Regions from separate parts of the Actinokineospora lacus genome, predicted to be linked through region 2. Evidence: predicted binding sites of a transcription regulator. Region 2 holds the regulator's gene; the other holds the start of a gene.
What was found. The regulator HspR, encoded in region 2, represses chaperone genes until heat shock. The targets are predictions, from matches to a motif close to ANNTTGAGTNNNNNNNACTCAANNT.
Positions count from the first base shown of each region.

Region 1: a site for HspR is predicted at 5,549-5,573, ahead of ACTG9Q_RS13400 (adenylate cyclase). Genes of this name have one in related genera too.

Region 1 covers NZ_JBQERA010000004.1:571,215-582,375, reverse strand. The annotation lists gene ACTG9Q_RS13420 (FAD/NAD(P)-binding protein) at 1-1,275, opposite strand, end outside; gene ACTG9Q_RS13415 (NUDIX domain-containing protein) at 1,674-2,309, opposite strand; gene ACTG9Q_RS13410 (adenylosuccinate synthetase) at 2,330-3,565, opposite strand; gene ACTG9Q_RS13405 (hypothetical protein) at 3,565-4,545, opposite strand; gene ACTG9Q_RS13400 (adenylate cyclase) at 4,547-5,548, opposite strand; gene ACTG9Q_RS13395 (hypothetical protein) at 5,687-5,866, shown strand; gene ACTG9Q_RS13390 (LamG domain-containing protein) at 6,162-11,161, shown strand, end outside.
Region 2 covers NZ_JBQERA010000001.1:486,617-497,777, forward strand. The annotation lists gene ACTG9Q_RS02425 (hypothetical protein) at 1-203, shown strand, start outside; gene ACTG9Q_RS02430 (MDR family MFS transporter) at 93-1,832, opposite strand; gene ACTG9Q_RS02435 (alpha/beta hydrolase) at 1,911-2,858, opposite strand; gene ACTG9Q_RS02440 (FAD-binding oxidoreductase) at 2,994-4,376, shown strand; gene ACTG9Q_RS02445 (VTT domain-containing protein) at 4,383-5,036, opposite strand; gene ACTG9Q_RS02450 (VOC family protein) at 5,064-5,414, opposite strand; gene ACTG9Q_RS02455 (hypothetical protein) at 5,461-5,718, opposite strand; gene dnaK (molecular chaperone DnaK) at 5,882-7,732, shown strand; gene grpE (nucleotide exchange factor GrpE) at 7,729-8,385, shown strand; gene dnaJ (molecular chaperone DnaJ) at 8,406-9,572, shown strand; gene ACTG9Q_RS02475 (heat shock protein transcriptional repressor HspR) at 9,579-10,004, shown strand; gene ACTG9Q_RS02480 (globin domain-containing protein) at 10,085-11,161, opposite strand, start outside.

The sequences.
Region 1 (11,161 bases), on a different contig from region 2:
GAGTTCGGTGCCGACGCGCTCGTAGTCCGACTCCCGGCCGAAGTTCGAGATCACGAGATCCGCCTCGATGCCGGTCGTTCGCCCGGACACGGTCACGACCAGCGTGCCCGCCTCGGTGCCGCGAATCCCCTCGACCCTGCCCGCGGTCACGACGACCGGTCCGCCTGCTTCCACCGCGCTGTTGACCAGGTCGGCGGTGTAGGGCATGACACCGACCCGCAACATCGCGAGCAGGCTGCCGTAGCGGTCGAGCAGCGCGCGGAGATCCGTCGTCGGCACCCGCGCCAGGAGGTCGGGCAGGTAAGGTTCCCACGCCTTGAACACCCGCTCGGTCACCACCGCGGGCGACACCTCGGGATGCTCACGCGCCACGGCCACACACGCCTGTTCCCACTCCTCGGTGAAGCGCCGCACGAACTGGTCGCGCCCACCGTAGGAGCCGTCGTCGAAGAACCGGGGCGTCGGCAGGTCGAGGACGTGGTGCCGGTGGTCCGGCGGGTACGTCCGCAGTGTCAGCCCGGAGCGCGAGATCATGTGGATCGTGCCCGTGTGGCCACGCCGCAGGAGCAGCGTCGCGGCGTCGTACGCGCTGAGCAACGTGCCGACGATGGCCACGATGTCGTCCTGCCGGGCGCTGAGGATGCGCTCGAGCCCGGCTGCGGAGTAGGGCTCCGGTACGAACGCGGGGTGGCCCACCACATCTGCGGCGAAGAACGGGGACTTCCGCTCGAGCCCGGTCGCGAGAACGACGTGATCGGCGGGGAGCGGGACCCGCCCCGATCTGGTTTCACCACCCGCCAGGGTGAGATCCTCGACGATGACGTCGACGTGGGCTTCACGCACCTCGATGTCGACGACCTCGCCGTCCCCCTCGACCAGGACGACGCCTGCCAGCGCCTCCTGGGTGGCGTGCGCGAGGCGGTCGGCGAGGTACTCGGGATATATCCGCCGGGGCGCGGGCCCGGACTCCACGAACGTGAAGTCCTTCCATTCCCGCGGCCACCCGGTGCGGTCGGCTTCGTGGTTGGCCCAGTCGATGAAGTCGTCGACGTCCTCGCGGAAGATCGACATCCGGCCCGCCTGGATGTTGAAGACGTGGTGCCAGTGGTTGCTCTCCGGGTGGTGCGCGATCCCGGCGTTGCGGAAGTCCGGTCGCCGCTCGATCACCATGATCTCAACGGGTTCCCTGGCGAACTGGAGGAGGCGGATGGCCGTGGCCGTACCGGCCAGGCCTGCGCCGACGATGACGACTCTGCGACGTTGCTCGGGTTTCACGACGTGTCTCCCGCCTTCACAGCGCGACCGGAACCGGCCGAGTGGCATGGCGGAATTGGTCGAATCCACCCGCTCGGCAAGGAACGTGATTGCTGGAGGCGAATTGTACCGTGAACTCACACCCGCCCGGGCCGCGTAACCCGACCGTGCTGAAGAGCCGACATCGCAAGATCATGGCAGATAACTAGTGCATGCCTACGCCGAGTACCCCCTTCCAGAGTGCTCGAACGAGCATGATCACGGAACCGCACCCGACGACCGGCACGATGTTCGACGTGGAGAACGTTGAGGCCCAAGCCCTGGACTGGCCTGGACGGGCACCTGGTGAGCCGCGCCAGGACGAGGTCGGGGTGTCCGGCGCCCGCGCGGCGGTCGGTGCCCGACAGGAGAAGCCGACTTCACGGGCTCCAGCGCCACACCAGTGGCGGCCTGCCGCCCTTGGGTTGCGCGGCGGCGTGCTGCGTGGTGCGTTCCAGGCCGGGAACCCGTTCCATCGTGCGGCTGAGGTTGGCCGGATAGGGACGGTCGCCGGTGAGGGACTCGGTCACGTCCAGTGCCTGTGAGGTGGTGAACTCGCCGCCCAGCAGTCCCGCGGTGAACACCGTGTCCCGCCACAGCCGGTCGGCGAGCATCGGGCGGCAGTCGCGGACGATGCGGTCGTGGTCGAAGGCCAACGGCGGCACATCGTCCAGCGGAGCCCACGTCGCGCGGTCGCCGTCCATCCGGCTCACGTCGAAGGTGCACCACAGCGCGATCGACAACGTCGGGCCGCGCGGATCTCGGGACGGCTCGTCGAACGTCGTCAGCTGACCCGTCGCCGAGATGGCCGCCGAGGGCACCCCGAGCTTGCCGATCACCGCGCGCCTGGCCGCGTCGCGCAGCCGCTCGCCCTTGCCCAGCAGCACACCGGGCAGGGCCATCGCGCCCGCGAACGGTTCGAACGCGCGGGGAGCGACCCCGAGCAGGACCGCTCTGGAGTGCGGGTCGAAGCTCAACGCCAGCACGTCCACCGACACAAGGGTTGACTCGATCACGGGCCGATTCTCCCGCATTCTCACCGGTGGGCCTGCGCCCGCACCGCGTAGTCGGCGCGGTCCGGCCCCGCGCCCGCCACCACCACCGGAACGCCCAAGTGCTCCTGGAGCCACGCCACCGGGTCCGGCATGTCGACCAACTCCGGCGTGCGGTCGGCGAGGAACCCGGTGAGCCCGGATTCCGGGAGCGGCGCGTCGTACGAGGTGGCCACGGAGAGCCCGTCGGCGTCCAGGTGCGTCACCGCCAGGGCGTCCACGCCACCGCACGCCGCCACCGCGTAGCGCAGCAGCACGGCGTCGAGGTGCCCCGCGCGCCACGCTCCCTGGTACTCGCCCGCGCCGTTGTGCCGCTCCGGGAACCGGGCCAGCACGCCCCGGTCCTCGGTCGGGAACGGCCCCGCGCCATGGCGGGTCTGGTACGTCCTCGTCACGCCGATCACCGCGGCCTCGCGGCCACCGAGCAGGCCGAGGGCGTTGTCCGGGGTCACCGTCGACCAGGTGGTGTGCGGGTGGAATCCGCGCCACTGGTCGAGCAGCACGCCCTGGGCGCCCTCGAACACCAGCCTGCCCCGATCGGCGAGCTTGCCGACCTCGTCGCCGCTCGTGACGCGGACCGCGCCCGCGAAGTCCCGGTACAGGGCCACCAGGTCGTCCACCGCCATGCCCGCCCCGATGAGCGGCTCGTAGAAGCGGGCCAGCGCATCGAGCTTCCCGCGCAGCACCGACGGTCGCGCGCAGTCGCCCACCACCGGGGGCGCACCCGGAACACCGAGCACCTGCTGGCTCTCCACCGTGTCACCCGGATTCGCACCGCGAGCCGCGAGCAGCGAGTACCACACGGTCTCGCCGATCCCCTTGCCGCACGAGCCGTGCCGGGCGCGGCCGCGGGCGTCCTCCCGCGCCCGGTTCGCGGCCACGTGAATCGGCGTGGTGAGCAGTGCGCCAGCGTCGATCGACAGCAGTCGCAGCGGGTCGGCGACGCCCAGCGCCGCCAGTTCCTCCGACTCGCGGGCCAGGGCGATCGGCTCGACCAGGATGTGCCGGGAGAGGTGGGTCGGCACGCCCGAGAGCGTGCCGGACCCGAACTGGCTGAACGTGTGGTGGCGGTCCCCGACGACCACGTTGTGCGCGGCTTGCGCGCCACCGTTGAACCGCACCACCGACACCACCGGGCTTTCGTGGCACAGCGCGTCGACCACCGCCCCCTTGCCCTCGTCGCCGAACCCGAGCCCGACGACGATGATGTGCCCGGCCATCAGCTCAACGTCACGTCGTCGGGGCCGTCGAGCAGCGGGGGAGTGGGCGATGCGGCCACCGCCCTGCCGCCCGTGTGGACGAGTGCCTTGCCGACCGACACGCTCTCCGCCGCGGACCCGATCTCGGTCAAGTCCACCATCGCCTGATCCAGGTCGACCACCCGCTCCTCCATGCCGATGGTCGCGGCGATCAGCTCGCACACCGCGCCCGGATCGTCCAGCTTGAGGAAGTTCTGGCCGAGCAGGCCGCGCCAGTGGTCGGCGATCTCCGGGTCGTTGTAGTACGAAGACTGCTTGGGCAGCACGAAGTACACGTGCCACTTGCGTTCGAGTTCCCGGTACACCGATGCCGGGTCGATGTCTTGCCGCACGTCGTCCCCGATGATCCGGCGGATGTGCTTCGCCTCCAACCGCGGCTTGTTCAGCTCGTCGCCGATCAGGAACAGGTAGCCCTTGCGCCCACGCTTCTGCCACGCGTCGGTCACCACGTGCCTGGCCACGAAGTAGGCTGCGAGCTCGTACGACTCGCTCTTCTGCCCGCCGCCGTTGCCCTCTAGAAAAATGGTGCGCAGCTGCTCGTCCATCCGGTTGTCCGACTCGAACTGCCCGACCTGCAGCGGCACCCGGTCACTGTCGGCGTCGCCGATGCCACCGAACATCAGCTGCGGATCGGCCAGGTAGCCCTTGCGCTGCAGCAGGCCGTGCAGCCTGCCCAGCTTGCCTTGCATGATCTTCGGCACCGTGCCCATCGAGCCGGTGACATCGAACAGCACCGCGATCGGCGTGGAGTCGGCGTGGTCGGCCGAGTCGCGGCACTCGCGCGCCACCACGCTTTTCGGGTCGAGCGCGGGGTCGGCCTTCCACTCGCTCCTGTGCCGCGAACGCAGCGTGGAGGTGTAGCCGAAGTCATCGACTCCCTTGGCGGCGCGGAAGGTCCGGGCCGCCGCATAGGCGTTGTCGTCCCATTTGCCGTGTCCCACGTCAGGCTCCTGTCCTGGGTAGCGCGAACGGACGGAAGGTCCGTTCGCCATAGAGTTCTTCGAGCATTTCGTCGTACTCGGTGAGCAGGTCGACGGAGTCGGGCCGTCGACCGGGGTCGTCCTGCGTGCACCACCGCGCGAATGTCCGCTGCCGGTGTTCGCTGTCCGCCAACAGGTCCAGCATCATCGTGTGTGCCATGTGGACGTCCGTGGCGGCGGTGACCGGGCGCCCGTCGCGAACCTCCGGCGGGTAGGGGATGGTCTTGTCTGTCGCCAGCAGCCGCTCGCCCGCCGTGACGCCGAACGTCCAGCCCGCGAGCACGATCCCGTGCCGCTCGGGGTGCACCAGCACGTTCTCCGCGACGATCGCGCCGTGCACCAGGCCGATCCGGTGCGCGCCCGCGACCGCCCGCAGCAGCCTGCGGTGCATCCACGCGTAATCGCGTCCGTCCAGCCCGCCGGGGAACGCGCGGCGCACGTCCGCCAACGTCACGAACCCGTCCAGCAACGCTTCCAGCACGGTGAAGGCGCGCTCGCCACGACCGACGTCGCCGGACTCGTCGACCAGTCGCGGGTAGTAGGGCCGCAGCCACGGGTGCTCGTCGGTGAGCCTGCCGAGTCGGCGTAACGCGTCCCACTCGGCGTGCAGCAGCGGGTTGAGCACCGGGACGCGGACGACCTTGACCACGTGCGGCCCGTCGGTCCGATACACGTTGGCGACACTGCCCACCGCGTGCCTACCGGTGATCGGATAGGCGGAGCGCGCGGTACGCATGACGACCTGGTCCGAGTGCAGCCACATGCGATGGAACTGGGTCACCTTCGCCGACGCCGCGTGCGCCCTCGTGTCGTCCGCACCCACCCGGTCCGGGTGCAACACCAGCGCCAAGGCCCGGATCAGCCGCTGCGCCTCCTTCTTTCCAGCCGCGCCGAACGGTCCGAACAAGTCCGCGGGCGAACGGGCCCCCTCGACCCGTTCGAGCGCTTCCTCCCTGGTGAACATAGTTTGAGTCTAGACGACTCAAACTCCGGATGGGGAGAAGCCCGCGTGGCCTGCGCCACATTTCGAGGCCTTCGGTCAAGGACGCAGGCCCGCGGGCGGATCGTCGCCCACCAACCCGTCAACGGACCGGGGATGTCGGTGAAGAAGACTGTTCGCTGGCTGGTTACTGCGGCGACCCGGGTCGCCGCAGGCTGCGGCGGGCGCTGCTGGATCTGCGGGCTCACCGCCGTCGCCGGGGAGAAGCTGCCCGGTCGCCGCGGCAAGACCCGGCTGCTGTGCGCCCATTACGACCGCCTCGTCCTGACCCGGAACGCTTAAAGCTGTCCCAAGCCGCAAGGGCCCCTTCGTGCACGATGGCGCACACCTGGACTGAGTCCCGCGTTCACGGATACTGTCCACCCAGGTGTCCCGCGATCCGGGGAATCGCTCACCGTCGGTTCGTCATATTCGTCCCGGTAGGGCATGAGGCCGACGTGATGTCGGGTTGATGCCTGGCTGATGCCGCCGTTCCGCATGATTCCGCCTGTATGTCCATGGGGGACCGCGGGGAGGAATCACAGTGCGTCTGCGGCGTGTGGTGGTGGCCGGTACGGTCACCGCCCTACTGGGTTCGATGCTGACGCTGCTCGCGGGCAGCGGTCAGCTGGCGGGGCCGAAGCCCGCGCCGGTCGCCGAGGCGGCGGACGCGCCCGCGGCGATGCTGGCCGCCCGGCTGCAGGGGACGCGGGTGGAGGTCGTCGACGAGCGGACCCCGACCCGGGCGGTGTACGCCAACCCCGGCGGCACGCTCACCGCCGAGCTGACCCCGGTGCCGGTGCGGGTCCACAAGAACGGCAAATGGGTCGGCGTCGACACCAGCCTCAGCCGTCGGGCCGACGGCGTGGTCGCGCCGGAGGCCGCCGTTGGCGACCTGACGCTGTCCCCGGGCGGCGACACCGCTCTCGCGACGATGCGCCGCGACGGCAAGGCGCTCGCGCTGTCCTGGCCCGCCACGCTGCCCGTGCCCGAGCTGTCCGGCTCGCGAGCGACCTACCCGGGTGTGTTCCCGGGCGTGGACCTGGTGATGATCGCCGAACGGGACGGCTTCCGCCAGCACCTCGTGGTGCGCGACGCCGAGGCCGCGCGCAATCGCGCGCTCAAGGCGATCCGGCTGCCGGTGGACGCTGACGGCCTCACCCTGACCGCAGGCAAGGACGGCGCGCTGCGCGCCGTGGACAGCGCCGGGACCGACGTGTTCAGCGCGCCGCCGTCGACCATGTGGGACGCCGCCGGGCGCACCGCGCCGATCGGGGTGTCCGTGGTCGACGGCGCGCTGGTGCTGACACCGGATGCGAAGTTCCTCGCCGACCCGTCGGTGACGTACCCGGTGACCATCGACCCGACGCTGACCACGTTCCAGAAGTGGGGCTGGGCCAACGTCCTGTCCGGCCACCCGAACTCGCCGTACTGGTGGACCAGCGGCGACGGCAACGCACAGGTCGGGCAGTGCCCGAGGGACCTGCCGGGCGGCGGTTGGTGCCAGGGGATCGGCGAGGGGCGGGCCTACTTTCAGTACGACACCGCTTTCCTGACAGGCAAGACGATGATCGAGGCGACGTTCACCACGGTCGCCATCTCCAGCCCGGACTGTTCCGACAAGGAGCAGGTCGTCTACCGCGCCAACAGCGGAATCTCGAGCGGGACGACCTGGAACAACCAGCCGGGCGGCGGCTGGAACCTCACGAGGTGGGTGCCCGGTGTGTACGGCGGACCCTGCGGGACGGGCTGGAAGGAGGTGGGGTTCGGCATCCCGCTCGACCTGATCGACACCCGGTCGCACACCCCGCTGTTCCTCGCGGCCAAGAACTCGACCGACCAGTACGCGTGGCGCAAGTACGACCCGGCGCAGACGGTCCTGAAGGTCAAGTGGAACCGCACGCCGTACGTGCCGGGCGGAATCGTCACCGACCCGACGCTGCCCCCGCCGTGCAAGTTCTGCGGTGGCCTGCCCTACGTCAGCCAGGACACCATGACGCTCGGCGCGCAGCTGTCCGACCCGGACGGTGACATGCTGTACCCGCAGTGGCGGGTATCGGCCAACGGCACCGAGATCGCGTCGTGGGACGGTTCCGCGCAGACCTCCGGCGCGGCGCACACCGCCCAGATCTACCTGGGCGACAAGCACAACCAGCGGATCGGCTGGTGGGTCCATGCCTCGGACGGTGTGACCTCAGGCCCTCAGGCCAACGGCGCCCAGTTCGTCGTCGACCGCGTCGCCGTGGACAAACCGCCGACCGTCGGGTCCGATCTGTACACAGAGGACAATCGCTGGCACGGCGGCACCGACGTGCCTGGCACGTTCGCCTTCGGCAGCAACGGCGTCGGCGACATCAACCACTACACGTACAACTGGCATGGCGGGCCGATCACCAAGGTCGACGCCGACGCCCTCGGCAGCGGCACGAGCGTGAAGCTGACCCCGCCGGGTGACGGCCCGCAGACGCTCTACGTGCACAGCTACGACCGAGCGGGCAACGCGAGCCCGCAGCGCGTGTACCGGTTCTACGTCCGCGCGGGCAACGGCCCCTTGGCGCAGTGGTCGTTCGACGGCAACGCCCAGGACACCGCGTTCCTCGGCGACCGGCACGGCACGCTGAACAACGGCGCGACCATCCAGGCCGCGGGCACGGTCGGCTCGACGGTCAAGCTCGACGGTGTCGACGACGACGTCACCGCGCCGAACGCGATCCGGACCACGGCCGGGTTCACCGCGTCCGCGTGGGTGAACCTCCAGCGCGAGAACGGCGCCCGCGCGGTCGTGAGCCAGGATGGCCTGAAGTTCCCCGGTTTCGCGCTGTGGTACCGGGCCGAGGACGACGGCAGCAACGCCCGATGGGTGTTCGGGAAGCCGACCTCCACGGAGAACGACCAGGGCGCGCGGTACGCGACCTCGGCGGTCGGCCTGCCACAGCTCAACACGTGGACGCACCTGACGGGCGTGTACGACCCGGACGCCAACGAGATCCGGCTCTTCGTGGACGGCAAGCTCGCCGCGACCACGACGGCCCCGCCTGCCAAGGACAACGCGGGCGGTCCGGTCCGGATCGGACGGACCATCTGGAACGGCGCGAGCGTCGACCAGTGGCCGGGTGCGATCGACGAGGTGCAGATCTTCGACCGCCCGTTGTCGGCCTCCGAGATCATGGGCCTGGTCAGCGCGGGCAACGTCCAGGTCGCGCACTGGAAGTTCGATGACGACAAGGGCATGACGGCCCGCAACGCCGTCGAAGGCGGCACGGACGCGGTGCTGGAGGGTGGTGCGACGTTCGTCTCCGACGGCGCGGTCGGCCGCGGGCTGCGTCTCGACGGCGCCACCGGCGCCGCGTCGACGCCCGGCCCGATGGTCCGCAGCGACCGGAGCTTCTCGGTCGCCGCGCAGGTCCGCCTCGACGCGAACGTCGACGAGAACGGTACCTTCACGGTGCTCAGCCAGGATGGCGAGAAGATCTGCGCGTTCTGCCTGCAGTACCAGAACAAGCGCTGGGTCTTCGTGCTGCCGCGTGTCGACGGCGACGCGGGGGGCTACGACGGGGTCAGCACGAGTTTCCAGCCGGTGCGCGGCCAGTGGTACCACCTGGCCGGGACCTACGACGCGGCCGACGGCAAGATCCGGCTCTACGTCGACGGTGAGCCGATCGGCGAGACCACCCGGGTCACGCCGTGGCAGGCGGCGAACGCCTTCCGGATCGGCCAGTCGCTGGTTCCCGGCGGGACGCGCCAGCGGCTGCCCGGCACGGTCGACGACGTCCGCGTGTACAGCAGGGCGATCTCGCCGGACGAGGTCCGCGTGCTGGTCACCGGCGCAGGCGTCACCGCGGCGACCTGGAAGTTCGACGGCGACGCCGCCGAGGTGCACGGCAGGTTCCCCGGCACGGTCGCGGCAGGTGCCGACTGGGCGGCTGGGCAGACGCGCCAGCCCGATCCGAACGACCTCGCCTTGCGGCTCAACGGTTCCAGCCACGTCTCGACGGCCGCACCTGTGGTGCGCACCGACCGCAGCTTCTCGGTGACAGCGTGGGCGCGGCTGGACAAGGCAGGCGGCCCGGCGGCGGTGGTGTCGCAGAGTGGGCAGCACGTGGCCGGGTTCGTCCTGCGCGAGCGCGCCGACGGACGGTGGGCGTTCCTGGCGATGAACAGCGACCAGCCGGGCATCGGTGACGAGGCGGCCGGGCCGGTCGCGCAGCCGGGCGTGTGGACGCACCTGGCCGGGGTGTACAGCAAGGACCGCCAGCGGATCGAGTTGTACGTCAACGGCGTGCTCGCCGCCTCGGCCGCGCACACCGGCGGCTTCAACGCCACCGGCGGTGTCCAGTTCGGACGGTCGTTGTGGGCGGACAACCCGGATGCCGAGCGGTTCACCGGCGCCATCGACGACGTCTCGCTCTACAGCCGCGCGCTGCTCGCGGGCGAGATCCGGACGATGGCCGGGCGCGACGTCAGCCTCGCCCACGACTGGACGTTCGACGAGGGCCAGGGCACGCGCGGTGGCGACGCCGTCGGGGCGAAGCCCGCGACGCTCAGCGCGGGCGCGACGTTCGCTCCCGGGCGCGTCGGCAACGCGCTCGACCTGCCCGGCGGCGGCGCCCACGCCGCGACGTCCGGGGTGGACGTGCGCACCGACACCAGCTTCACGGTGTCCGCGTGGGTGAACCTCAAGGACAACCCCTGCGACATCGAGACGACGCCGAGGTGCTTCATGAGCGCGGTGTCGCTCGACGGCGGCAACGACAACAGCAAGTTCCGGCTCGGGCACGTCGTCGACGACAGCGGCCACGACGGCAACTGGACCTTCGAGGCGCCGGAGCAGGACGGCTCGGTGACCAAGGCGTCGCTGGAGGTCAGGCTGGGCGAGCTGAACCGCTGGGTGCACCTGGTGGGCGTGTACGACGCGCCGACCAAGACGATCTGGCTGTACGTCGACGGCGTCCGCAAGGAGTTCGGCACGCTGCTGCGGCCGTGGCACGGCACCGGCGGGCTGCAGTTCGGCCGGGCGAAGACGGCGGGTGAGTGGGGCGGCCACTGGCACGGCGGGATCGACGACGTCCGGCTCCACAGCGGCGCGCTGACCGCCGACCGGGTGTCCGCGCTGCACCGGTCCTACCCGGCGGCGAAGCCCGCGCAGCTCCCCGTGGCCGATGCCGGGCGCTGGAAGTTCGACGAGAACACCGGCACCGCGGCGGCCGACAGCAGCGGGCGCGGCCACACCGCGACGCTGAGCGCGGGCGCGACCTGGCACGCGGGCCGCGACGCCACCACCGGCTGGTTCGACGGCACGAGCGGCGCCGCGGAGACGTCCGGCCCGGTCGTCGACACCTCGATGGGCTTCTCGGTCTCGGCGTGGGTCTACAACCGCGACAACACCCGCTACACCACGGTGTTCGGCCAGGACGGGGACCAGCAGAGCGCGTTCTACGTCCAGTACGACCCGACCGCGAAGAAGTGGGCGGCCGTGGTCCCGATGGGCGGCGAGCTGAAGTACGTGCTGTCCACCGAAGCCGGGTACGTCGACGGCTGGGTGCACCTGGCGCTCGTCTACGACAAGCCGCTGGGCCAGCTGAAGCTGTACGTCAACGG
Region 2 (11,161 bases):
CGGCGCTGGCCGGGCTGCCCGCCGCGCCCGCGGCCGTGCCGGTGGTCGCCGCGGCCGTCGTGCGGACGGTCACCAGACCCGCGCTGGACTACTCACCGTCCCCGGCGATCGACGTGGTGGGGGCGTACGTCCCGGTCAACCTCGTCCGCCAGCTCGCGCGGGGCCCGCTGCTGCTCGTGGTCGGCCTCGCCGCTCTCGGCTAGCGCCGCGGCCTGCGTGGCGGTGTGCATCCGCAGCGGGATCTCCTTGATGAACAGCGACACCACGAACGCCAGCACCATCACGCCCGCGCCCACCAGGAACACCAGCTGGATCGACTCGGTGAAGCCCTGCTGGAACGGCAGCGCCAGGCGCGGGTCGATCTGCAGCAGGAACGAGGAGTCGTTCAGCACGCCGCCGTGCCCGCCGGAGGCCACCGCGTCGAACACCGGGGCGTTCACCGGGTCCGCGCGCACCGCGGGGTCGGCCAGCGCCGCCCGGAACTCCGGGGACGCCGCCGCGGCCCGGAAGGCGGTGGCGATGTTGTCGGCGACCGTGCTGAACAGCAGCGACAGGAACACCGCGACGCCGAGCGTCCCGCCGAGCTGGCGGAAGAAGGTCACCGACGCCGTCGCAACGCCCATGTCCCCGAACGGCACCGCGTTCTGCGCGGCCACCGTCAGCGTCTGCATGCAGTTGCCCAGGCCGAGGCCGAACAGCGCCATGTAGACCAGCGGCTGCCAGATCGGGGTGTCCACGGCGACGGTGTGGAACAGCAGCAGGCCGATCACGAGCAGGGCGGTGCCGATGACCGGGAAGATCTTGTAGCGCCCCGTCTTCGAGGTGTAGCGGCCGGAGAAGATCGACGCCGCCATGATGCCCAGCATCATCGGCAGCATCATCAGGCCCGCCTCGGTCGGGGAGTAGCCGCGCACGATCTGCAGGTACTGCGGGATCATCGAGATCCCGCCGAACATCCCGACGCCCAGGATCGTGCCCGCGATGATGGTCATGGCGAAGGTCGAGGTGCCGAACAGGCGCAGCGGGATCAGCGCCTCGGGCCCCATCGAGCGCTCCACCAGCAGGAACGCGACCAGCCCGACCGCGCCCAGGCCGTAGCACAGCAGGGCGGTCCCGGAGTCCCAGCCCCATTCCCTGCCCTGCTCGGCCACCAGCAGCAGCGGCACCACGGCCAGCGCGAGGAACGCCGCGCCCCAGTAGTCGATGCGGTGGTCACGGCGCTTGTGCGGCACGTTGAGCACCTTGGCCACGACGATCAGCGCCACCGCGCCGATCGGCACGTTCACCAGGAACACCCACCGCCAACCCGCGATGCCCATGATCGACTCCTGGCCCGCGAAGAACCCGCCGATCACCGGGCCGAGCACGCTGGAGACGCCGAACACGGCCAGGAAGTAGCCCTGGTACTTGGCCCGCTCCCGGGGCGGCACCAGGTCGGCGATGATCGTCAGGGCCAGCGACATGAGCCCGCCCGCGCCCAGGCCCTGCAGGGCGCGGAACGCCGCGAGCTGGCCCATCGAGTCGGCCAGGGTGCAGGCCAGGGAGCCGATGACGAACACCGAGATCGCCGTGGTGAACCACGGCTTGCGCCCGTAGATGTCCGACAGCTTGCCGTACAGCGGGGTGGTGATGGTCGCGGTGATCAGGTACGCCGTGGTCGCCCACGCCTGCATGCTCAGGCCGTTGAGGTCGTCGGCGATGGTGCGGATCGCGGTGCCGACGATGGTCTGGTCGAGGGCGGCGAGGAACATGCCGAGCAGCAGCCCGGACATGATCACCAGGATCTGCCGGTGGGTGGGCGCGGCGACGGGACCCCGCTCGGCGACGGACATGCGATCCTCGGAATCGTTTGGTTGGGCTTTGCAACTTTCTGCGTCCAGCCTTCCCCTGTCGCGCCGTGATCGCAAGTCCTACGCGGCCAGCTCGGTGGCGAGCGCGGCGCGGACGAACTCCCCGACGTAGGCGATGGCCAGGCGACCCTCGGGCACGATCGGGAAGAACGCCGGGAAGACGTGCACCTGTCCGGGCCACACCTGCAGCTCGCAGTGCGCCCCCGCCGCGCGCATCACCGCGGCCATCCGCTCGGAGTCGCCCAGCAGGCACTCGGTGTCGCCCGCCTGGATCAGCATGGGCGGCCAGCGCCGCTTGCTGCCGCGCAGCACCGACAGCCGCGGGTGCGTCAGCGGGTGCTCCCCGGCGAAGCAGGCGGCGGCCTCCCGGGCGCGCCGCGGCGGGATGTACGGGTCGCGGCAGGCGGCGTCGCGCTCCTCGAGGCCGGGGCACGCCAGGTCCAGGAACGGGGAGAACAGCACCGCGGCGCCCGGCATCGGCGCGCGCGAGCGGGTCAGGTCGCCGAGCAGGCCCGCGGCCAGGTGCCCGCCCGCCGAGTCGCCCGCGACGACCAGCCGGTCGGCGGCGTAGCCCTGGTCGAGCAGCCAGTGGTAGGCCGCCAGGGCGTCGTCGGAGGCCGCGGGGAACGGGTGCTCGGGCGCGCGGCGGTACTGCAGCAGCAGCACCGGCAGGCCGGTGGCCGCCGACATCGCCGCCGCCAGGTGCCGGTGCGTGCGCAGGGAGCCCAGCATGAACCCGCCGCCGTGCAGGTACAGCACCGCGCCCGCCTCGGCGTCGGCGTCGCGGGCGGTGATCCACAGGCCGGTCACGTCGCCGTAGCCGTGGGACTCCGAGACCGCGCGCACCCGGGTGCCGCGCGGCAGCGGGGTGACCCCGGTGGCGTCGAAGGCCTCCCTGGCCAGCGCCAGTCCGGCCCCGCGCAGCTGGACCCGGTCGCCGAGCGGGCGGACGCTGCTCAGCAGGAAACGCGCCAGCGCCTTGGCCTGCACGCTGGGCGCGGCCATCATTCGGGCCACGGCGCACCTCCCCCACGGCCGAGTCGACAGTGACAGCGGCCACATAACCACTGTAAATCAGTGACCCGTCACAGCGGCAGACTCAAGACGGCTCGACTTGGGCACGGCGGGGATACGGTGGACGGCGTGAAGCTGCTCACCAGGCTGCGGGACGCGCTGGGCACCGACGCCGTCCTGGTCGACCCGGACGTCACCGCGGCGTACCGGCGGGACATGATGCCGCTGGCCCCGCACGGCCAGCCGCTCGCCGCCGTGCTGCCCGGCGACACCGAGCAGGTGCGCGAGGTGGTCAGGGCGTGCGCCGAGCACGGCGTGCCGATCGTGCCGCGCGGCGCGGGCAGCGGGCTGACCGGCGCGGCCAACGCCATCGACGGCTGCGTCGTGCTCGTGCTGACGAAGATGAACCGGATCATCGAGATCGATCCGGACAACCGCCTCGCCGTCGTCGAGCCGGGCGTGGTCAACCTCGACCTGCGCGGCGCGGTGGAGAAGCACGGGCTGTTCTACCCGCCCGACCCGTCCTCCTACGACTGGTGCACCATCGGCGGCAACGTCTCCACCAACGCTGGCGGGCTGTGCTGCGTGAAGTACGGCGTGACCACCGACTCCGTGCTGGGCCTTGAGGTCGTGCTGGCCGACGGCGAGCTGCTCAGGACCGGCCGCCGCACCGTCAAGGGCGTCGCGGGCTACGACCTGACGCGCCTGTTCGTCGGCAGCGAGGGCACCCTCGGCGTCGTCACCCAGGCCACGCTCGCCCTGCGCCCGCTGCCCCACGCCCCCGGCACGACGGTGGCGTCGTTCCCCTCGATCGTCGCCGCGGGCGCCGCGGTGTCGCGGATCGTGCGCGAGGGGATCGTGCCCTCGCTCATGGAGATCATGGACGCGGTGTCCATCGAGGCCGTCGAGGCGCACCTGAAGACCGAGGTCGGCGCGGGCAGGGGCAGCGCGGCGCTGCTGATCTGCCAGTCCGACGCGGGCGGCGAGGCGGCCAGGCGGGAGCTGGCGGCCATCGAGCTGGTCTGCGCGGACGCGGGCGCCGACCTCGTGCACACCACCTTCGACCTCGCCGAGGGCCGGATGCTGCTCGCCGCCAGGCGGGCGGTCCTCATGGCGCTGGAGGTCTACGGCGCCTGGATGACCGACGACGTGTGCGTGCCGCGCACCCGCATCGGCGACCTCATCGCGGGCTGCGAGCGCATCAGCGCGGAGGTGGGGCTGCGCATCGCCGTGGTCGGGCACGCCGGGGACGGCAACATGCACCCGACGATCGTCTACGACCCCGCCTCCGCCGACGAGTTCGCCCGCGCCCACCGCGCCTTCGACGACATCCTCGCGCTCGGGCTGGGCCTGGGCGGCACGGTGACCGGCGAGCACGGCATCGGCAAGGTCAAGCGGGAGTGGCTGGCCAAGGAGATCGGCCCGGTGGGGCTGCGCGCCCACCGGGCCATCAAAGCCGCGCTCGACCCGGGGAACCTGTTCAACCCGGGCTCGATGTTCAGCCCCGGGTAGGCCGGGTCAGTTCTGGGCGGCCTGCCGCTTCTCGCGGCGCGCCTTGATCACCTCGAAGATGATCGGCAGGATCGACAGGAAGACGATGCCGATGATCATGAGGTCCAGGTTCTCGCGCACGAACACGATCTGGCCGAGCGCCGCGCCCAGCAGCGTCACGCCGGTGGCCCACAGGACGGCGCCGACGGCGGAGTAGACGAAGAAGGTCCGCTTGTCCATGCGGCCCACCCCGGCGATCGCGGTGATGAACGTGCGCACGATCGGCACGAACCGGGCCAGCACGATCGCGCGGGCGCCGTACTTCTCGAAGAACGCGTGCGTCTTCTCGACGTGCTCGCGCTTGAACAGCTTGGAGTTCGGCTTGTCGAACAGCGCGTCCCCGGCCTTCTGTCCGATCCAGTAGCCGGTGACGTTGCCCGCGAACGCGCACACCGTCAGCAGCACGCAGATCGCCCAGAGCGGCGCCGGGATCACCCCGGTCACCGCGAACAGCCCGGCGGTGAACAGCAGCGAGTCCCCGGGCAGGAAGAACCCGATCAGCAGTCCGCACTCGGCGAAGATGATCAGGCACAGGCCGGGCAGCAGGAACGGCCCCAGTCCCTGCAGGATGTTGACCGGGTCCAGCCACTCGGGCAGCAGGGCGAGGTTCACGGCGTTCACCCGGTCAAGGTACAGGTCGGCCCGGTGTCACCAGTGCACCAGGCAGAACGGGTGACCCGCGGGATCGGCGTACACGCGGTACCGGTCGCCGCCGCCGTCGAGCCTGCGCGCGCCGAGGGCCAGCACCAGCTCGCCCGCCCGCGCCAGGTCCTCCACGCGCACGTCGAAGTGCATCTGCGCCGACTCGGCGGGCCAGCTGGGCGCGACCCAGTCCGCGACCCGCTGGAAAGCGACCCCGGGCCGGTCGGGGGCGTCGCCGATGACGACGAAGTCCGGGCCGTCCTGCACCCGGATCATGCCCAGCAGCTCCTCGTAGAAGTCCGCGAGCGCCCGCGGGTCAGGGCAGTCGACGACCAGGCCGTGCCAGCGTCCGATCATGGACGTGATCGTGGCACCCGGGGCGGACAGTTTCCGCCCGCCCACCTCAGACGAGCGTGAGCAGCCCGACCACGGCGCCCGCGGCCAGCCCCAGCAGCAGTGCCACCGCGAGCACCCACCACGACGGCGCCGACCGCTCCTCAAGGCGCTCGGTCACCTCGACCGGCCGAGGAGCGAGGTCGTGGCCGTTGTGGAACTCACTGCCCGACAGCAGCCCGAACGCGGGCGCCTCCGCGCGCGGCGCCTGGGCGGCCTGGGCCCGCAGCGCCTCGGCCAGCAGGCGCTCGGGGTCGGCGTCGGTCACGCCGCGACGGTAGCACCGGTGACGCCGGTCACCCCGGGAACTGTTCGGCGGGCCGGCGCGTTGAGTCAGCAGGAAGATTGAGCGACCTCGGCTCAACTACAAAAGCTGATGCGAGTAGACTCAACTTCGCTCAGGCAAGACTACTGATCCATGGAGGAACCAAATGGCGCGAGCGGTCGGCATCGACCTGGGGACGACCAATTCCGTCGTCGCCGTCCTCGAGGGCGGTGAACCGACGGTTATCGCCAACTCGGAGGGCTCCCGGACCACCCCGTCCATCGTGGCGTTCGCCAGGAACGGCGAAGTGCTCGTCGGTCAGCCCGCCAAGAACCAGGCGGTCACGAACGTGGACCGCACGGTCCGGTCGGTCAAGCGGCACATCGGCACCGACTGGAAGCAGGAGATCGACGACAAGCCCTACACCGCGCAGGAGATCAGCGCGCGCGTGCTGATGAAGCTCAAGCGCGACGCCGAGTCCTACCTCGGGGAGACCATCACCGACGCGGTGATCACCGTCCCGGCGTACTTCGAGGACGCCCAGCGGCAGGCCACCAAGGAGGCCGGGCAGATCGCGGGCCTCAACGTCCTGCGGATCGTCAACGAGCCGACCGCGGCGGCGCTGGCCTACGGCCTGGACAAGGGCGCCAAGGAGCAGACCATCCTGGTCTTCGACCTCGGCGGCGGCACCTTCGACGTCTCGCTGCTGGAGATCGGCGACGGCGTCGTCGAGGTCCGCGCCACCTCCGGCGACAACCACCTCGGGGGCGACGACTGGGACCAGCGCGTCGTCGACTGGCTGGTCGAGAAGTTCCGCCAGTCCAGCGGCATCGACCTGACCAAGGACAAGATGGCGCTGCAGCGCATCCGCGAGGCCGCGGAGAAGGCCAAGATCGAGCTGTCCAGCTCGAACAGCGCCAACATCAACCTGCCCTACATCACCGTCGACTCGGACAAGAACCCGCTGTTCCTCGACGAGAACCTCTCCCGCGCGGAGTTCCAGCGGATCACCTCCGACCTGCTGGACCGCACCCGCAGCCCGTTCAACAACGTCATCAAGGACGCGGGCATCGCCGTCGGCAACATCGACCACGTCGTGCTGGTCGGCGGCTCCACCCGGATGCCCGCCGTCGCCGAGCTGGTCAAGGAGCTGACCGGCGGGCGCGAGCCGAACAAGGGCGTCAACCCCGACGAGGTCGTCGCCGTCGGCGCCGCGCTGCAGGCCGGGGTGCTCAAGGGCGAGGTCAAGGACGTCCTGCTGCTCGACGTGACCCCGCTGTCGCTGGGCATCGAGACCAAGGGCGGGGTGTTCACCAAGCTCATCGAGCGCAACACCACGATCCCGACCAAGCGCTCGGAGATCTTCTCCACCGCCGACGACAACCAGACCACGGTCGGCATCCAGGTCTACCAGGGCGAGCGCGAGTTCGCCCAGGACAACAAGAAGCTCGGCACCTTCGACCTGACCGGCCTGCCGCCCGCCCCCCGCGGCGTGCCGCAGATCGAGGTCACCTTCGACATCGACGCCAACGGCATCGTGCACGTCAGCGCGAAGGACATGGGCACGGGCAAGGTGCAGTCCATGACCATCACCGGCGGATCGGCCCTGCCCAAGGACGACATCGACCGCATGGTCCGCGACGCGGAGTCCCACGCCGAGGAGGACAAGAAGCGCCGCGAGGAGGCCGAGGTCCGCAACCAGGCCGAGACGCTGGTCTACCAGACCGAGAAGTTCGTCAAGGACAACGAGGACAAGATCCCGGGCGAGGCCAAGGACAAGGTCTCGGCCGCGGTCAAGGAGGCCAACGACGCCCTCGCGGGCACCGACATCGCGGCCATCAAGGCGGCGATCGAGAAGCTGGCCACCGAGTCCCAGACGATGGGCGCGGCGCTCTACGCCAACACCGGCGCGCAGGCGGGCGCCGAGGGCGCTGACGGTGGCGCCCAGGCGGGCACGTCGGACGCCGATGACGTGGTCGACGCCGAGATCGTGGACGAGGACAAGGACAAGAAGTGACCGACAAGCACGACGAGCACGGCGGCGAGGAGCCCCGGGTCGTGGTGCGCGACCGGCGCCGGATCGACCCGGAGACCGGGCAGGTCCGCCAGCCCGCGGCCGAGGCGGACCCCGCCCCGGCCGCGGCGCCCGCCGGTGACGCGGCCGCGCCGATCGAGGGCACCATCGAGTTCCCGCCGGAGTCCACCGAGGTGGACCCCGCCGCCGAGCTCAAGACGCAGCTGGAAGAGCGCACCGCGGACCTGCAGCGCCTGCAGGCCGAGTACGCCAACTACCGCAAGCGCGTCGACCGCGACCGCGAGGCCGTGGTCAACGCGGCCAAGGCGCAGGTGGTCGGCGACCTGCTCGGCGTCCTCGACGACATCGAGCGGGCGGGCGCCCACGGCGACCTGACCGGCGCGTTCAAGGCGGTGGCCGACAAGCTGGCCGCGACCTTGCAGCGCAGCGGCCTGGAGCCCTTCGGCCACGAGGGCGAGCCGTTCGACCCCGCGGTCCACGAGGCCGTGCAGCACAGCACGTCCACCGAGGTCGACGGGCCCACGGTGACCGGCGTTCTGCGCCGGGGCTACCGCTTCGGCGACCGCGTGGTCCGCGCGGCGATGGTCGCGGTGACCGACGCCGAGGCGCCCGGCGCGCCGACCGAGGAAGACTGAGCGGGAGGAGGGGACGTCCGGTGAGTGCCAGGGACTGGATCGACAAGGACTTCTATCGCGAACTGGGCGTCTCCTCCGACGCGGGTGACGCCGAGATCAAGAAGGCGTACCGCAAGCTCGCCCGCGAGCTGCACCCGGACGCCAACCCGGGCAACACCACCGCCGAGGCCCGCTTCAAGTCGGTCTCCGAGGCCTACGGCGTGCTCGGCGACCCGGAGAAGCGCAAGCAGTACGACGAGGCCCGCAGCCTGTTCGGCAGCGGCTTCCGGCCCGGCGGCTTCGGTGGCGGCGGCAGCGGCAACTTCGACTTCACCGACATCTTCAGCCAGCAGCAGGCCGCCGCGGGCCAGGGGGCGGGCTTCGGCGGCGGTCTGGGCGACCTGTTCGGCAACCTGTTCAACCGGCGCGGCGGCAGCCCCCGCCCGCGCCGCGGCGCGGACGTCGAGACCGAGGTCCGCATCGACTTCACCGAGGCGGTCCGCGGCGCGACGGTGCCGCTGCGCCTCACCAGTCCGTCCACGTGCGACAGCTGTCGCGGGTCGGGCGCCCGGCCGGGCAGCAGCCCCGAGGTCTGCGCCAACTGCGGCGGCGCGGGGCTGGTCAACCGCAGCCAGGGCGCCTTCGCCTTCAGCGAGCCCTGCCGCGACTGCCGGGGCAAGGGCACCGTCGTGACGGACCCGTGCCCCGACTGCGGTGGCGAGGGCGTCAGCACCAAGACGCGCACCCTCACCGTGCGCATCCCCGCGGGCGTGGAGGGCGACCAGCGCATCCGGCTCGCCGCCCAGGGCGAGCCCGGCTCCAACGGCGCCGCGGCGGGCGACCTGTTCGTCCGCGTCCACGTCACCCCGCACCCGGTCTTCGGCCGCAACGGCGACGACCTGACCCTCAAGGTCCCGGTCACCTTCTCGGAACTGGCCCTGGGCACCACGCTCACGGTGCCCACGCTGGACTCCACCGTCAGCCTGCGGGTGGCCCCGGGCACCGCCTCCGGCCGCGTCCTGCGCGTGCGGGGCAAGGGCGTCACCCGCCGCGACGGCCGCGGCGGGGACCTGCTGGTCACCCTGCAGGTGGCCGTACCGCCCACGCTGAGCCCGGAAGCCCAGGCCGCGCTGGAGTCCTACGCCGCGGCCACACAGGACCACGACCCCCGGCCCGAACTCACCGCCCTCGTGGAGAAGGCGAGGTAGCCCGCGATGAACCCGCTTCCGCCCGGCACGGACGAGGACACCCCGTTCTTCGTCATCTCGGTGGCCGCCCAGCTCTCGGGCCTGCACGCGCAGACCCTGCGCAGCTACGACCGCCAGGGCCTGGTGAGCCCGGGGCGCACCCCGGGCGGCGGGCGCAGGTACTCCCTGCGCGACATCGCCCTCCTGCGCGAGGTCCAGCGCCTCTCGCAGGAGGAGGGCGTCAACCTGGCGGGCATCAAGCGCATCATCGAGCTGGAGAACGAGGTCGACCGCCTCCAGGGTCTGATCACGGCGCTGTCGGAGGAGCTGGCCGCCACGCACGTCGCCGCCGAGCAGGCCGCCGCGGCCATCCACCGCAGCTACCGCCACGAGCTGGTCCCGGTGCGCAGGCAGACCGCGCTGGTGGTCTGGCGGCCCCAGCCCAAGCGCTAGCCCGAGAGTGGTCCAGGAGCGGACCGTTCCGAGCGGGCCAAGTCCGAGCGGGCCAGTCCGGGCGGGCCAGTCCAAACAGGTCAGTCCAGAGTGAAGGGGTCGTAGAGGATGCGGTCCAGCGGGGTTCCCGCGACCAGCATCCGCGACACCGTGGCCCTGATCATCGGCGGTGAGCCCGCGACCAGCACGTCGCGGTCGGCCCAGGCGCCGTAGCTGGTCACGACCTCCGCCAGCGTGCCGGTCTCCAGCCCGGGAGTCGCCTCCTCGGTCACGCCGACGACGGTGAGCCAGGGGTTGGCCGCCGCGATGTCCTGCAACAGCCCCAAGTCGTAGAGGTCCTCGGCCGCGCGGCCGCCCGCGAACAGGTGCACGGCGGGGTTCTCCCCCCAGCGGGCCAGGTCCTCGACGATCGCCCGCATGGGCGCGATCCCGGTCCCGCCCGCCACCATCAGCACGTCGGACCCGGAGGTCCGGTCCACGCCGAGGCGCCCCATCGGCGGCCCGATCCGCCAGACGTCGCCGCGGACCGCGTGGGCCACCACCGAGCGGCTGACCCAGCCGCCCTCGACCCCGCGCACGTGGAACTCGATGACGCCGTCCTCGCGGGGGGCGTTGGCGGGCGTCAGGTAGCGCCACAGCCGGGGCCGCTGCGGGACCTCGACGCTCAGGTACTGCCCGGGGCGGTACGGCACCGGGTAGTCCGGGCGCAGCCACACCCTGGCCAGGTCCCAGCCCAGCCGCTGGTGGTCGATCACCTCGGCGTGCCAGTACGCGGGACCGGCGTCGGCGGCGGCGGCGTCCAGCATGGCCCTGGCCATGATCGTGTACGCCTCGGCCCACGCCCGCTCGACGTCGTCGGTCCAGGCGCGTCCGGAGTACTTCTTCACCGAGGCGATCAACGCCATGCCGACGGCCTCGTAGTGCTCGGTGACGACGCCGAACTTGCGGTGGTCGCGGCCGAGCTGGCGCAGGAACGGCACCAGGTCGTCGGGCCGGTCGACCATCTGCACCACGTGCACCAGCGCGCGCAGCAGCCGGGAGCGCTGCACCTGCATGTTCGCCGGGAACATCTCCCGCGTGGCGGGCGCGATGGAGAACAGCATCCCGTAGAAGAACTGCGCGACCTTGTCCGCCTGCGGCTCGACCACCGCGAAGCT